DNA from 3 places in the Streptomyces sp. NPDC014870 genome. Region 3 is predicted to be linked to each of the others. Evidence: riboswitches for the same ligand, from Rfam matches in the RefSeq annotation. Region 3 holds a riboswitch; each other region holds the start of a gene.

The links. Region 3 has a riboswitch for cobalamin ahead of cobN (cobaltochelatase subunit CobN). Riboswitches for the same ligand answer to the same signal wherever they lie in the genome.
Region 1: another riboswitch for cobalamin. It lies ahead of ACF09C_RS11435 (ABC transporter substrate-binding protein); the one in region 3 lies ahead of cobN (cobaltochelatase subunit CobN).
Region 2: another riboswitch for cobalamin. It lies ahead of ACF09C_RS35095 (prenyltransferase/squalene oxidase repeat-containing protein); the one in region 3 lies ahead of cobN (cobaltochelatase subunit CobN).

Annotation. Positions count from the first base shown of each region.
Region 1 covers NZ_JBIBWQ010000003.1:594,162-598,926, reverse strand. The annotation lists gene ACF09C_RS11445 (serine hydrolase domain-containing protein) at 1-942, shown strand, start outside; gene ACF09C_RS11440 (hypothetical protein) at 1,101-1,313, opposite strand; cobalamin riboswitch at 1,524-1,709, shown strand; gene ACF09C_RS11435 (ABC transporter substrate-binding protein) at 1,937-3,172, shown strand; gene ACF09C_RS11430 (FecCD family ABC transporter permease) at 3,175-4,263, shown strand; gene ACF09C_RS11425 (ABC transporter ATP-binding protein) at 4,260-4,765, shown strand, end outside.
Region 2 covers NZ_JBIBWQ010000015.1:63,828-68,592, forward strand. The annotation lists gene ACF09C_RS35090 (hypothetical protein) at 166-1,578, opposite strand; cobalamin riboswitch at 1,694-1,839, opposite strand; cobalamin riboswitch at 1,908-2,046, shown strand; gene ACF09C_RS35095 (prenyltransferase/squalene oxidase repeat-containing protein) at 2,156-4,765, shown strand, end outside.
Region 3 covers NZ_JBIBWQ010000003.1:402,879-407,643, forward strand. The annotation lists gene ACF09C_RS10420 (precorrin-8X methylmutase) at 1-397, opposite strand, end outside; gene ACF09C_RS10425 (cobalamin biosynthesis protein CobG) at 412-1,686, opposite strand; cobalamin riboswitch at 1,733-1,866, shown strand; gene cobN (cobaltochelatase subunit CobN) at 1,943-4,765, shown strand, end outside.

The sequences.
Region 1 (4,765 bases), 190 kb from region 3:
CTCGACCCGACCCGTCCCGACGAGCCGATGCGGCTCGACACCGTCTTCGACATCGCCAGCCTCACCAAGATCGTCGCCGTGTGGGCCGTCATCGGCACCCTCGTCGAAGAAGGCAAGCTCCAGCTCCACACCCCACTCGGCGCCTTCTGGCCCGAGGTCGCTGGCCACCCGCTCGCCCAGGTCACCACCCACGAGCTCCTGACCCACACCGCCGGTCTCCCCCTGCGCGCCAACCTCAGAAACCTCTACGGCACCGACCCCCAGGACATCCGCGACGGCGTCCTCCACGAGGCTCTCCACCGTGCGCCCAGCCAGGCCGTCGAGTACACCGACCGGGCCGCCCTCATCCTCGGCTACCTCGCCGAGTACCTCGCCGGTCAGCCCCTCGACCTCCTGGCGGCCAGCCGCGTCTGGGAGCCGCTCGGCATGACCGAGACCCGCTTCGGCCCCCTCCCCGCGGCCGTAGTCCCCCGCTGCGCCCCCACCGAACGGGACGAGGAAACCGGCACCCACCTCCAGGGCACCGCCCACGACTTCTCCGCCCGCCTCCTCGGCGGCACCTGCGGCATCGCCGGCACTTTCTCCACCCTCGACGACCTCACCCGCTTCCTCCAGCACATGCTGGCCCCGACGCAGGCCGCCTTCGGCCGGACCTGGATCTGCGACTCCCTGCGCATCCACACCGGAGAACTCACCCCGGCACGCGGCCTCTTCTGGCACCCAGCCCCCGGCACCGGGCTGCGCGACGACGTCTGGGTCCACTACGGCTTCACCGGCACCGGCATGTGGATCAGCCCGAGGCAGCAGCGATGGGCAATCCTCCTCACCAACAAGCTCTACTTCACCCGCGACCGCGAACCGCTCACCGCCGTACGCGACTCCTACCGCGAGTCGGTCTTTACGGACGGCACCCTGCCGGGACGCGCACGGGCCGATCGGTGATCCAGTCCCCAGACGCGACGAGGCCGCGGGTCCCGCAGAGCGGCACGAGCCCTGCGGGGTTCCCACGGCCCGTTGGCCGGTCACTTCGATCAACACCCGTGACATGTACAAGGCGGACAGGGCATGGGTATGGACCTCGGTGACGCCGAGCGCGTCGGTCACCACCTGTGCGGCCTCGGGGCGTCGCGGGTCAGCAGACGCAGGCGGGAGACGCCGAGTTCGCGCAGTTGGCTCACGCCGGCGCCGGCGCGCACGGCGTCGGAGACGCCTGCGAGCACGAGCCAGCGGCGTGAAAGCCCCCGGCCGGACGGTGGTCGCAGCCACGGCACCGTCCGGCCCGGCCTGCCTGTCGCGCGCAGGTCAACAGCCATGCGCACGCCCCAGTACCGGGTGATTCCCAAGCTTGTAGCGCGGGTTCAATTCCCGTCATCCGCTCGTGAACGAAACCCAGGTCACGGTCTCGGGACTTCTTCGTTGTCCAGGTCGCGTGGGGCTGCCGTGCCGCGCACGCGTCCATCAAGGCCATTCGGTGGCCGCTTGCTGTGGCTCGTCGCACAGATGTGGGTCTGGCGGGGCTGTGGCCGGTTCTGCGATGCTTCCGTCCGTCAAGCGACGGCGGAACGAGGAAGCCGGTGAGATTCCGGCACGGTACCGCCACTGTGTAGGGGGAGCGACTCCGCCCATGGCCACCGCCCCATCCGGGGGTGGGAAGGCCGGAGAAGCTGTGATCCCGAGTCAGGAGACTCACGCCGTCGCACCTCGATGTACGGGGCGGATTTCCCCAGGAGAGGCGGTGGCACTCGTGTGCCTGTGTACGTGTGGGGTCGGCTTCACGCTGCCCTTGGCCCGTCGGAGCCGACCTGTCCGGCTTGACGTAGGGGTCCGTTCCCCCAGGTTCTGACGACCTCCTCCTTCAGCGAGTTCCTTTTCGTACGCCTCATCCGCGCACCGGTATGCCGGTACGCGCTGCCCACGCACGCCACCAGGAGTCACCTTGTCCGTACGATCCGTCATGCCCGACCGGCGTCGGGCCGCCGCGGCGGCCTTCCTCGCCGTCGCCCTCACGCTCACCGCGTGCGGCGGCGACGTCGGCACCACAGCCGACCCCAAGACCCGGGCCGAGGGTGAAGGGTGCATCAAGGACTTCGACCCGGCCAAGGACTACTTCCCGGTCAAGTCGACGATGAAGCACGCCGAGAACTTCACGCTCCGGTACGAGAAGAGCTATCAGGTCCTCACCGTCAAGGAGCCCTTCCCCAAGGGCAAGCCGGAGTCGTACGTACTGGTCAAGTGCGGTGCCCCCAAGCCGAAGCTGACCGGTGACCTGGCCTCCGCGCAGCAGGTCACCGTCCCCGTCAAGAGCCTGTACTCCGCCTCCACCACCCACTTGCCGCTGCTGACCGAGACCGGCACCCTGGACGTCCTGACCGGTGTCGCGAGCGCCACCGCCATCTCCTCCGCCGAGGTGCTCGAGCGGGTGAAGGCGGGCAAGGTCACCGAGTACGCCAAGGACCGCACCCTCAACGCCGAGACGGTCATCGGCGCCAAGCCCGATGTGCTGATGACCCAGGGCACCGACGACCCGCAGTACCCGAAGCTGCGTCAGGCGGGCATCGCCGTGGTCGCCAACGCCGAGTGGCTGGAGGCCAGTCCGCTCGGCCGCGCCGAGTGGGTCAAGGCGATGGCCGCACTCACGGGGGCGGAGAAGCGCGCCGGCGAGGTGTTCGACACCATCGAGGGCGACTACCGGAAGGTCGCCGCGAAGGGCGCGCAGGCAGTCAAGGCGGGCAAGCCCGTCGAGGTGCTGCCCGGCACGATGTATCAGGGCACATGGTCCATGCCTGCGGGCGGCAGCTACGCCGCCCGGCTGATCAAGGACGCGGGCGGTACCTACCCGTGGGCCGGCGAGGCGGGCACCGGCGGCCTCCAGCTGAACTTCGAAGCCGTGTACGCCAAGGGCGGCCAGGCCCCGGTCTGGATCGCCGACCAGCAGTGGAAGTCCACCGCCGACGCGGTGAAGGCCGACAGCCGGTACGGGCAGCTGAAGGCCGTGTCCGGCGGCGCCGTGTGGACGAACCAGAAGGCGCTCGGTCCCGGCGGCGGCAACGACTACTTCGAGCGCGGTGTGCTGCGCCCGGACCTGGTCCTCGCCGACCTGTTCGCGCTGATGCACCCGGACCAGGCGAAGGGGCACACCTTCACCTTCTACCGGCCGGTGCCCAAGGCGTGACGATGCATCAGACAGCCGTGTCGGCACCGGCCGCGGGCACCCCGCGGCCGGTGCGGCGGCGCCTCGTCGTCGTCCTCGCCCTCGCGGCCGGGACCGCCGTGCTGTTCGTCCTCACCATCGCCACCGGCTCCCATCCGGTGCCGGTTGCCGAGGTGGTACGGGTCCTGTTCGGTGGCACTGCCGAGGACCCGCGGTGGAACGTGATCGTCGAACAGGTCCGGCTGCCGCGCGCGCTGACCGCCACTGCCGTCGGCGCCGCTCTCGCGGTGGCCGGCGTACAGATGCAGACCCTGTTCCGCAACGCGCTGGCCGACCCGTTCTCCCTCGGGGTGAGCTCGGGGGCCAGCATGGGTGTCGCCGCCGTGGTGGTCGGCACCGGCGGGGTCGCCGGCAGCTTCACCGGAGACCTGGCCGGCCTCGGGCGGGTGGGCGTCGTCATCGCCGGCTCGCTCGGCGCCGCCGCCGTCCTGGCCCTCGTGCTGCTGCTCTCGCGATGGGTGCGGTCGGCCGTCACCCTGCTCGTCATCGGCGTCATGATCGGCTCGGCGGTCACCGCGGTGGTCGGCGTGATGCTCGTCTACGCCCGGCCCGAGCGAGCCCAGCAGTTCGTCGTGTGGAGTCTGGGCAGCTTCGGTGGCACGACCTGGCCGGACCTTCAGGTCATGCTGCCCGTCGTCGGTGCGGGCCTGCTGGTCGCGTTGCTGACGGCCAAACGACTCAACGCCCTGCTGCTCGGCGAGGACTACGCCCGCACCATGGGCCTGAACGTGCGGCGCAGCCGCGATCTCGCCCTGTTCGCCACCTCGCTGCTGGCGGGCGCGGCCACCGCGTTCTGCGGCCCGGTCGCCTTCCTGGGCCTGGCCGTTCCACATCTGACGCGGGTGGCGCTGGGGACCTCGGACCACCGGGCGCTGATCCCGGCGTCGATGCTCGCCGGGGCGTTTCTGGCGCTGGCGTGCGCGCTGCTGAGCCAGCCGCCCGGCACGGATGCCGTGCTGCCGCTGAACGCCATCACCTCGCTGTTCGGCGCACCGGTCGTCATCGCGTTCCTGATCCGCAGCCGTCGCGGCGTACAAGGAGTGGCCTCGTGACCGACACCATGACCGAGCCGGTCACGGACGCGACCGGCGGGTCGGGCCGCTTCGGCGGCCTGGTCACGCAGGGGCTCGCCGTCGGCTACCGCACCCGGTCCGCCCGCAGGCCGGGAGCAAGGCGGGCCGTGCTCTCGGGGCTCGACCTCGAAGCACGGGCCGGCGAACTGACCGTCCTTCTCGGCCCCAACGGCGCGGGCAAGTCCACGCTGCTGCGCACCCTGTGCGGGCTCCTTCCGCCGCTCGACGGACGGATCCGGATCGGCGGCGCCGACCTGGCGCAGACGTCGCCGACCGCGCTCGCCAGGCGGCTGGCGGTCGTCCTCACCGACCGGGTGGACCCCGGGCTGCTGTCCGTACGGGAACTGGCCGGGCTCGGTCGCCACCCGCACACCGGGTTCACCGGCCGCCTCACGGCCGCGGACCACGCGGCCGTCGAGTGGTCACTGAAGGCGGTGGGCGCGGGGCATCTGGCGGACCGGCCGGCCGCCGAACTCTCCGA
Region 2 (4,765 bases), on a different contig from region 3:
GGCCATTCCTTCTCCGTCCTCCTGCTGGTGGTTCGTGGGACTCAGAGGCGCCCAGAACGGCCCGGCATCCGGTCCGAGCCGACGCCGCAGGCCACTTCCCGAGTGCTCCCGGTCCGGCGCCGCGGCGGGTGAGGGCCCGGCAGCGGGCCCCCACCCCCTGGGGCCTCAGGCGCCCCAGCGCAGCGCGATGGTGTCGCCGACGTTGATCGTCTTCTCGCGCAGGGCGCCCGCGAACGAGGAGCCGTCGACGCTGACCTTCCAGGTGTTCGAGCCGCTGTTGGCCTTGCCGTTGACCTCGGTGATCGCGCCGGTTCCCGACGCCGGGGTCACGGAGGTGACGCAGCCGGTCGGGCTCGCGGCGCTCGTCGCGGCGGCGAGAACATCGCCGAGCGTCGTGGTCGTCCCCGTGGGCGTGAAGGACACCGAGCACACCTTGAGGTTGCCGGCGCCGTCGTCGACGGTCAGGGCCAGCTTGGTGGCGGTGCCCGCCGTGAAGGTGGGCTGGGCGACCCACTGGGTGGCCCCGGGGGTGACCGGGACCGGCGGGGCCGTGGTGAAGCCGCCGCCGGCGACCGCGCGCAGCGCGTCGATGGAGGAATAGGCCGAGGGAACGGTGTCGGCTGGCTTGTACTTGAATCCGCCCGCCGGGTTGTACTGGTTGGCGATGAGGAAGTCGACCGGCGTCTTGCCGCTGATCGTGGTGAAGTCGGCCGACTGCGGGTTGAAACCACAGGCGTTGAGGCCCGCGATGCCCCAGCCGTTGGAGCTGGTGTTGACCCCGTAGAGGGAGTTGAAGGCGCCGGAGGAGGCGACCAGCTTGCCCTTGAGGAAGTTCTTGGCCTGGACGACGTCGGTGTCGGTGTTGGGGACGCCGGAGACGCACAGGGCGGCCATCCCGGCACCGGTCATGTCGATGTCGCTCGCCGAGGCGAGACCCGTGGGGTTGCCCTCGACCTTCTGGTAGGTCCAGCCGCCGTCGTTGTGCTGGTTGGCACGGAGGCGGGTGACGATCGCGTCGGTGAGTGCCTGCGGGACGCGGGCGGTGCCGCCTTGGGTCTTCGCGCCGCCCAGCGAAAGGGCCGCGAAGACCGTGCCGTTGAAGTTCGCGGACGGGCCGAAGTAGCCCGGCTCCGCGGTCTGCCAGTAGGAGTAGATGTTCGCGATGAGGTTGCGTGAGGCCGAGACACGGGCCGGGTCGATGCCCGCGGCGTACGCGTTGAGCGTTCCGCGCTCGTAGTCCGTGACGACCGGGGTCGCCGAGGGCCAGGCGGCCGTCGACAGCAGATTCCGGTAGACGGTTCTGGCGTTCTTGGTGGTGTCTCCGCCCGGGGCCACGTCGACGACGGCCGTGCCGGCCGCGGCGAAGGCGCTGAACGCCCACTCGTTGGACAGACCCGAGCCGGCGTACGAACCGTCAGCCGCCTGAAGGGACTTGAGGTACGCGACGCCGTTGGTCTTGGACGTGGCTATCTGCGCGGGGGTCGAGGTCGCGAGAGCGGGAAGCGTGCCGAGGGCGAGGGCGCCGAGCGCCGCCGGCACCACGAGTGAGAGGCGACGGGAGGTACGGGAACGAGACATGACCTGCTCCTGGAAGTCGGCGGACGCCGGCCGCTCCAGTGCACACCTCGCGTCACCGTGTCGGAGCACGGCCGGGCATCGCCGGGGAGCCGCCGTCCGGAACGCGTGGTACGGCTTCGTGTACTGCATCGCCGTCTGGGCATTCGGGCTCGAAAGACGGCCCCCGCCGTCTCATACCGCTGCGCGTCAGCTCCGGATTCGCACCGGATTCCCCCATGTGGCAGCCCAGGACGCTACCTGAACGATCAAGGTACCGCCAGCGGTGCCGCAGGGAGCGGGCGAGGGCCGGTGCCGGGGATCCCCGTGAGACGGACACCATCTTGACGGTCTCAACGGATCCGTGTTGCACTCCGGCTGACAAGCAATCAGCACCAGGGGAAGCCGGTCGAATTCCGGCGCTGACCCGCAACCGTAGACCCGGATCGTCCCGGGTGAGTCGGAATGCCTGGGGCTGGGACTCAGTACGAAGAACGCCGTCGCGGACTACGGCGTGGTCGTCACCGCCTCGCCATGGCATCTCCACTGTGCGGGGCGCATCGCCACGCACGCAGCCGCCCGGCAGAGACGAGGGGCCGCGGTGGGGACCGAACAGCAGGCGAGACGGTGGTGGAGGGCGAGACGGCGGCTTCTGTCCGTCCTGACCGCCTCCTTTCTGACGCTCGGTGCGGGCCTGACCCACCTCACGGCGGCGGCCCCGGCGAGCGCCGACCCGATCGGGAAGTGCACCCGCACGAAGGGCGCCATCGTCGCCGTCGACTTCGGCCACTGGGGCGGCCCTGTGGTGCGCGGCTGCGACACCACTCCCACGACCGGCTACGAACTCCTGCGCTCCGGCGGGTTCAGCACGGCCGGAACGGAGCACGACGGTCCCGCGTTCATCTGCCGCATAGGCAACGGCTCGTTCAACAGCGGTAAGCAGTACCCCACTCCGGCCCAGGAGGACTGCGTCCTCACCCCGCAGGCCACCGCCTACTGGTCGTACTGGATCGCCTCACCCGGCCAGCGGAAGTGGACGTACAGCCCGCTGGGCGCCATGTCCCGCACCCTCAAGCCCGGTGACGTGGACGCCTGGGTCTTCGGCGGCACGGACATCGGCGGCACCAAGGGCAGGCCCTCGTTCACCCCCGACGACGTCCGGGCCGAGGGCGGCGACCCGCCGAACCCCAGCGATCCGCCGGCGCCCAACGTGCCCCCGGGCACGGTCGATCTGCCCGCCGCGACCCGCTGGCTCACCGACCGGCTGACCAACGGGCAGCGCGTCGTCAACGACGGCGACACCACGCCGAACTACCTCGCCACCACCGAGGTCGCCTACGCACTGGCCTCACTCGACAACGAGAACCCCACAGCCCGGCGAATCGCCGACTTCCTCGCCAGGCCTGAACACACCGACGCCTACGCCTACCCCGCCGGGAAGGACGAGGCGCCCGACGCCACCGCCGCCGCCCGCCTCGCGCTCGTCGCCGAGGCCACCGGCAAGGACCCCCGCGCCTTCGGCGGCCACGACCTCCTCGGCGACCTCATGGCGAACGTCTGCCTCAGCGGCTCGGACGCGCCGCAGCCCGTCCCCGGCTGCGCGACCAAGGGCGACTTCCGGACCACCGGACAGACCGAGGGGCAGACCCTCGCCGTCATCGCCCTGCTCAACGGCGGAGTGACGCCGCCTGCCGAGTCGGTGGCGCGCCTGACCCAACTGCAGTGCGACGACGGCGGGTTCCCCAGCTTCCTGATCCTCGACGGCCAGGTGTGCGAGAGCGAGGCACCGACCACCGCGCTCGTCACGCTCGCCCTCCAGCGCGCCGGCGGCCACACCCCGGTGGTCACCAAGGCCCGCTCCTCCCTCAAGAAGGCCCAGTTCAAGACAGGGGCCTGGCCGGCCGCCTCGTACAGCGTCCCCGGCAGCGCGTACGCCACCGGCTGGGTGGCCCAGACACTGCGTGCCCTGGGTGACCGTGCCCACGCGAACGCCGCGGTCTCCTGGCTCTCCCGCCAGCAGCTCCCCGGTGGTTCCTTCGCCTTCGAGGAGGGCACCACGGACCCACTGCTCTATGCCACCACCGCGGCCGTCATCGCCGGGGCGAAGAGCGATCTGGTGACGCTCACGACGAAGGAGCCCGTCCCGCCGACGACGCCCCCGACGACTCCTCCGACCACCCCGCCCACCACGCCGCCTACGACGGGGCCCACCGCTCCCCCGGCCGGTGAGGGACCGGACCTCAAGAAGGGCTCGGCCTACCTCGCCGACCACAAGCGGCTGATCCAGGGCCGGTACTACGAGGGCAGCCCCCGCTTCGCCGACTACGGCCTGACCATCGACGGCGCCTACGCGCTCGCCGCCACCGGCCACGACAACGCCACCCTGCGCAACATCGTCGACTTCCTCGACAAGGGCGGCAAGGACGCCTCGGGCCGTGGCGTCCACCACTGGACGAAGATAGACACGAAGTACGCGGGCGGCGGATTCATCGGCAAGACCGCCGTGCTCGCCGAGTCCGTGGGCCGCGACCCCCGCGACTTCGGCGGGAAGGACCTGATCGCAGCGCTCGCCAAGGGCACCTGCCAGGCCGCGACGCCGGCCGAGCCCCGCAAGTGCGCGGGCAAGGGCAACTACACGTACGCCACCTCGGTCTTCTCCCAGTCCCTCGGCGTCATCGCCCAGGTCAGGGCGGGCGAGACGGCCGCCGCGGCCGACCCGATCACGTACCTCAAGGGTCTCCGCGACCCGTCGACCGGTGCCTGGCCCAGCCTCATCGGTGAGGCCAGCGCCATCGAGGTCGACTCGACCGCGATGGCGGCCATGGCCCTGGACCTGCTGCCCGACGCCGACACGCAGGCGGCCGTGGACCGTGCTCTCGTCTGGCTCGCCGATCAGCAGCTCCCCGACGGCGGCTTCACCGGCGCCTCCGGCAACTCCGTGAACTCGGCGGCGCTCGCCGTCCAGGGCCTGTCACTCGATGCCGACAAGTACGCGACCGAGATCGGCAAGGCCCGGAAGTTCCTGGCCTCGCAGCAGAACAAGGACGGCGGCTTCAACGTCAGCAAGGGCGGGCAGGCGGGATCGGACGTCCGCGCGTCCGCCCAGGCGGTCGGCGGCGCCACCGGTATCTCCTTCGGCGTACTGACCCGTGACATGAGCGGCACCACCCCGGAACCCGTCCCGAGCATCACCGGGCCCGGCGCCTCCACA
Region 3 (4,765 bases):
TGGCGACGACGGAGCCTTCGAGGCGGTCGCGCCAGAGTTCGAGGGCGGCGGCGCTGCGGGTGGTGCCGAGTTCGGCGGCGAGCGCGGGCACGGACGGGTCGGAGAGCGTGCAGACGACCTCGTTGTCGGCGGGCAGCCGCCTGCGGGTGACGCCGCTGGCGACCATCTGCGCGTCGCAGAGGATCGGCGCGCCCGCGCGCAGGGCGGCGCGGGCCCGGGAGACGACCTGCGGGGAGTACGCGAGGTCGGCGACCAGGTCGGTCATCCCGCAGGCGTGGATCATGCGGACGGCGACCTGGGCGACGTCGGCGGGCAGACCCGCGAGGTCCGCCTCGGCGCGGATCGTGGCAAAGGACTGGCGGTAGATCTCCGTGCCGTCCTTCTCGTAGTCGAACATCCTGCTGCTCTCGCTCATCTCGTGTTTGCTGTGGGGACGCGGGCCGCCGCGACGGCGTCGGGCAGGGCGGTACGGGGGGTGGGGACGCCGTTCACCAGGTACGTGCCGTCGCCGGTGGCGAGGACGTCGACCCAGGCGCCGTGCGGGTGGCCGCAGCGCCGCTCGCACCCGGAGAAGTACACGGGCAGCCCGCCGGAACGGTGGCCGCTGCCCGGGGTGGCGTCGGCGCGCACGTCCGCGAGGGACTTCGCGCAGCCGGGGCGCCCGGTGCAGGCGCCGACCCCGGCCCAGGGGGAGCGCGGGTCGGTGACGAGACCGTGGGCGTCGAGCTCGCGCAGCCGGGTCGCGACGGCGCCGGGGCCCGCGAGGCCGGTGACGACGGCCCCGCGCCAGGGTGTGAGCCGCACCTCGCCGCCGCTCGCGGCGAGCGCCCGCAGCTGGCCTGCGGTCAGCCGCCCGAGGGGCGCGAGCACGTGCAGGGCGGTCGCGCCGAGGGGCCCGGGGGCGGGCGGCCCGGCGTGCGGCTCCGCGTGCGGCGGTTCCGCCGCGGTTACGGGCTCCGACACGATCCCGGCGCCCGCGAGCGCGCCGGCCACGTCCGGCTTGTGGCCCTCCGGAAGCTCCCGTACGCGCCAGGCGCCGTTCCCGGCGGCGCGGGCGGCGTCCAGGAAGGCCCCTGCGGCGGCGAGCGCGGCACGGGGCGCGTCGGCGGCGCCGACCCGGACGTCCCGGCCGCCCACCCGCATCCGTACCGACGGGCCTTCTGCGATCAACGTCACATCTCCGCCGAGCCCCGCCACATCGCCCCGCCCGTCGTCCAGGGCGAAGAGGAACCGGCCGGACAGGGCCGCCGTCCACGGCCGCGCGCACAGCAGCGCGTCCAGCTCGCGGGCCCACAACTGCACGTCTCCGTGGCCGAGTCCGTCGAGTCCGGCCGCCGGGGAGGCCACGATGTTCCGGACCCGCTCATGGGTCTCGGAGGGCAGCAGCCCGGCGCCCGAGAGCCGCCCCGCCAGCTCCGCCCCGCAGCCCTCGCCGAGCCCGCGCAGCTCCAGGTTCCCCCGGGACGTGACACTGACCCGCCCGTCCCCGAGCTCCTCGGCCACCGAGGCCAGGGTAAGTACCTGACGTGCCGTCAACAACCCTGCGGGCAGTCGCAGTCGGGCCAGCCGCCCGTCGTCGGCGGCGTGCAGTCGAAGCGCCCCGGGGCAGGCGTCACCACGGTCCCGTACGGGCGGTTCGCCCGGGTTGGGTGGAGTGGGTGGGGTGGGCGGCATGGCGGCGAGCATACCCACGACGCCGACGGGCCAGACCGGCCCGGCGGACGCACGATCTACTATGCAGATCGGCATGGGGTCCCAGGACCCCGGGGAGGAAGCCCGGTGAGAATCCGGCGCGGTCCCGCCACTGTGAGCCGGGCCCCGGAAGGGTCCCGGTGAGTCAGGAACTCCCTTCCCCAAGCTCTCGGCTTCGCTCGAGCAGGGGAGGCCCCAACCCACACGACCACCCGGGGCGCGGACAACCCCGAGGAAGGCCTGCGCACGCATGCGAATTCTGTTGCTGTCGCACTCCGACACCGACCTGCTCAGCGCCCGCGCGGCCGGCGGTCCGGTCGCCTACCGGTTCGCCAATCCCTCCCGGCTCGCCCCGGACGACCTGCCCGGACTCCTCGACGAGGCCGACCTCGTCGTCGTCCGCCTGCTCGGCGGCCTGCGGGCCTGGGAGGACGGCCTGACGGCCGTGCGCGCGGCGGGGAAGCCGGTCGTCGTGCTCTCCGGCGAACAGGCCCCCGACGCCCAGCTCATGGAGGCTTCCACCGTCCCCGTCGGCGTCGCCACCGAGGCCCACGCCTACCTCGCGCACGGCGGCCCGGCCAACCTGGAGCAGCTGGCCCGGTTCCTCGCCGACACCGTGCTGCTGACCGGCCACGGCTTCGAGGCCCCGGCCGCCGCGCCCACCTGGGGCCCGCTGGAGCGCACGGCCCGGACGACCGAGGGCCCGACCGTCGCGGTGCTCTACTACCGCGCCCACCACATGAGCGGGAACACCGCCTTCGTCGACGCCCTCTGCTCGGCGATCGAGGACGCGGGCGCCCGCGCCCTGCCGCTCTACGTCGCCTCGCTGCGCGCCCCCGAGCCCGAGCTGATCGAGACGCTGCAGCGCGCGGACGCGATCGTCACGACCGTCCTCGCCGCCGGTGGCACGAAGCCCGCCGAGGCGCAGGCCGGCGGCGACGAGGACGCCTGGGACGCGGGCGCGCTCGCCGCCCTCGACGTACCGATCCTGCAGGCGCTCTGCCTCACCGGCTCCCGGGCCGCCTGGGAGGAGAACGACGAGGGGCTCTCCCCGCTGGACGCGGCCAGCCAGGTCGCCGTGCCCGAGTTCGACGGCCGCCTGATCACCGTGCCGTTCTCCTTCAAGGAGATCGACGAGGACGGGCTCCCCGCCTACGTCGCCGACGCCGAGCGGGCCTCCCGCGTCGCCGGGATCGCGGTCCGCCACGCCCGCCTGCGGCACATCCCGAACGCGGAGAAGAAGCTCGCGCTCGTCCTCTCCGCGTACCCGACGAAGCACTCCCGGATCGGCAACGCGGTCGGCCTGGACACCCCCGCCTCCGCCGTCGCGCTGCTGCGGCGGCTGATCGCCGAGGGGTACGACTTCGGGGCCGAGGCCGACATCCCGGGGCTCGTCTCCGGCGACGGCGACGAGCTGATCTACGCCCTGATCGAGGCCGGCGGCCACGACCAGGACTGGCTGACCGAGGAGCAGCTGGCCAAGAACCCGGTCCGCATCCCGGCCGCCGACTACAAGCGCTGGTACGCGCAGCTCCCCGCCGAGCTGCGGGAGGCCGTGGAGGAGCACTGGGGCCCCGCGCCCGGCGAGATGTTCCTCGACCGCTCCCGCAACCCGGAGGGCGACATCGTCCTCGCCGCGCTGCGCCGCGGGAACCTGCTGATCCTCATCCAGCCGCCGCGCGGCTTCGGCGAGAACCCGATCGCGATCTACCACGACCCCGATCTCCCGCCGTCCCACCACTACCTGGCCGCCTACCGCTGGATCGCGGCGCGCGCCGAGGACGGCGGCTTCGGGGCGGACGCGATGGTCCACCTCGGCAAGCACGGCAACCTGGAGTGGCTGCCCGGCAAGAACGCGGGCCTGTCGGCCGCGTGCGGCCCGGACGCGGCGCTCGGTGACATCCCGCTGGTCTACCCGTTCCTCGTCAACGACCCGGGTGAGGGCACGCAGGCCAAGCGGCGCGTGCACGCCACGCTCGTCGACCACCTGGTGCCGCCGATGGCCCGCGCCGACTCGTACGGCGACATCGCGCGCCTGGAGCAGCTGCTCGACGAGTACGCGCAGATCTCCTCCATGGACCCGTCGAAGCTGCCCGCGATCCGGGCGCAGATCTGGACGCTGATCCAGGCGGCCAAGCTCGACCACGACCTGGGGATGGAGGACCGCCCCGAGGACGACGGCTTCGACGACTTCCTGCTGCACGTCGACGGCTGGCTCTGCGAGGTCAAGGACGCCCAGATCCGCGACGGTCTGCACGTCCTTGGCGGGGCACCGACCGGGCCCGAGCGGGTCAACCTGGTCCTGTCGATCCTGCGCGCCCGGCAGATCTGGGGTGGTACGCAGGCCCTGCCGGGTCTGCGCGAGGCGCTCGGCCTGGACGAGTCGGCCGCGACCCGGACCACCGCCGACGAGGCGGAGGCGACGGCCCGCGCGCTGGTCGAGGCGATGGAGGCGGCCGACTGGTCCGTGGACGCGGTCGCGGAGGTCGCCGCCGCGCACGGCCCCGACGTGGCGGCCGTGCTCCGGTTCGCCGCCGAGCAGGTCGTGCCGCGCCTCGCCGCGACCACCGACGAACTCGCCCACGCCGTGCACGCGCTGAACGGCGGCTTCGTGCCCGCCGGCCCCTCGGGCTCGCCGCTCCGGGGCCTGGTCAACGTCCTGCCGACCGGCCGGAACTTCTACTCCGTCGACCCCAAGGCCGTCCCCTCGCGTCTCGCGTGGGAGACCGGCCAGGCGCTCGCCGACTCGCTCCTGGAGCGCTACCGCTCCGACAACGGAGAATGGCCGACCTCCGTCGGCCTCTCCCTGTGGGGTACGAGCGCGATGCGCACGGCCGGCGACGACGTCGCCGAGGCGCTCGCCCTCCTGGGCGTCCGCCCCACCTGGGACGACGCCTCGCGCCGGGTGAACGGTCTGGAGCCGATCCCGCTCGCCGAGCTGGGCCGCCCGCGCGTCGACGTCACGCTGCGCATCTCGGGCTTCTTCCGGGACGCGTTCCCGCACGTCATCGGGCTCCTCGACGACGCCGTACGGCTCGCCGCCGCGCTGGACGAGCCGGCCGAGGACAACTAC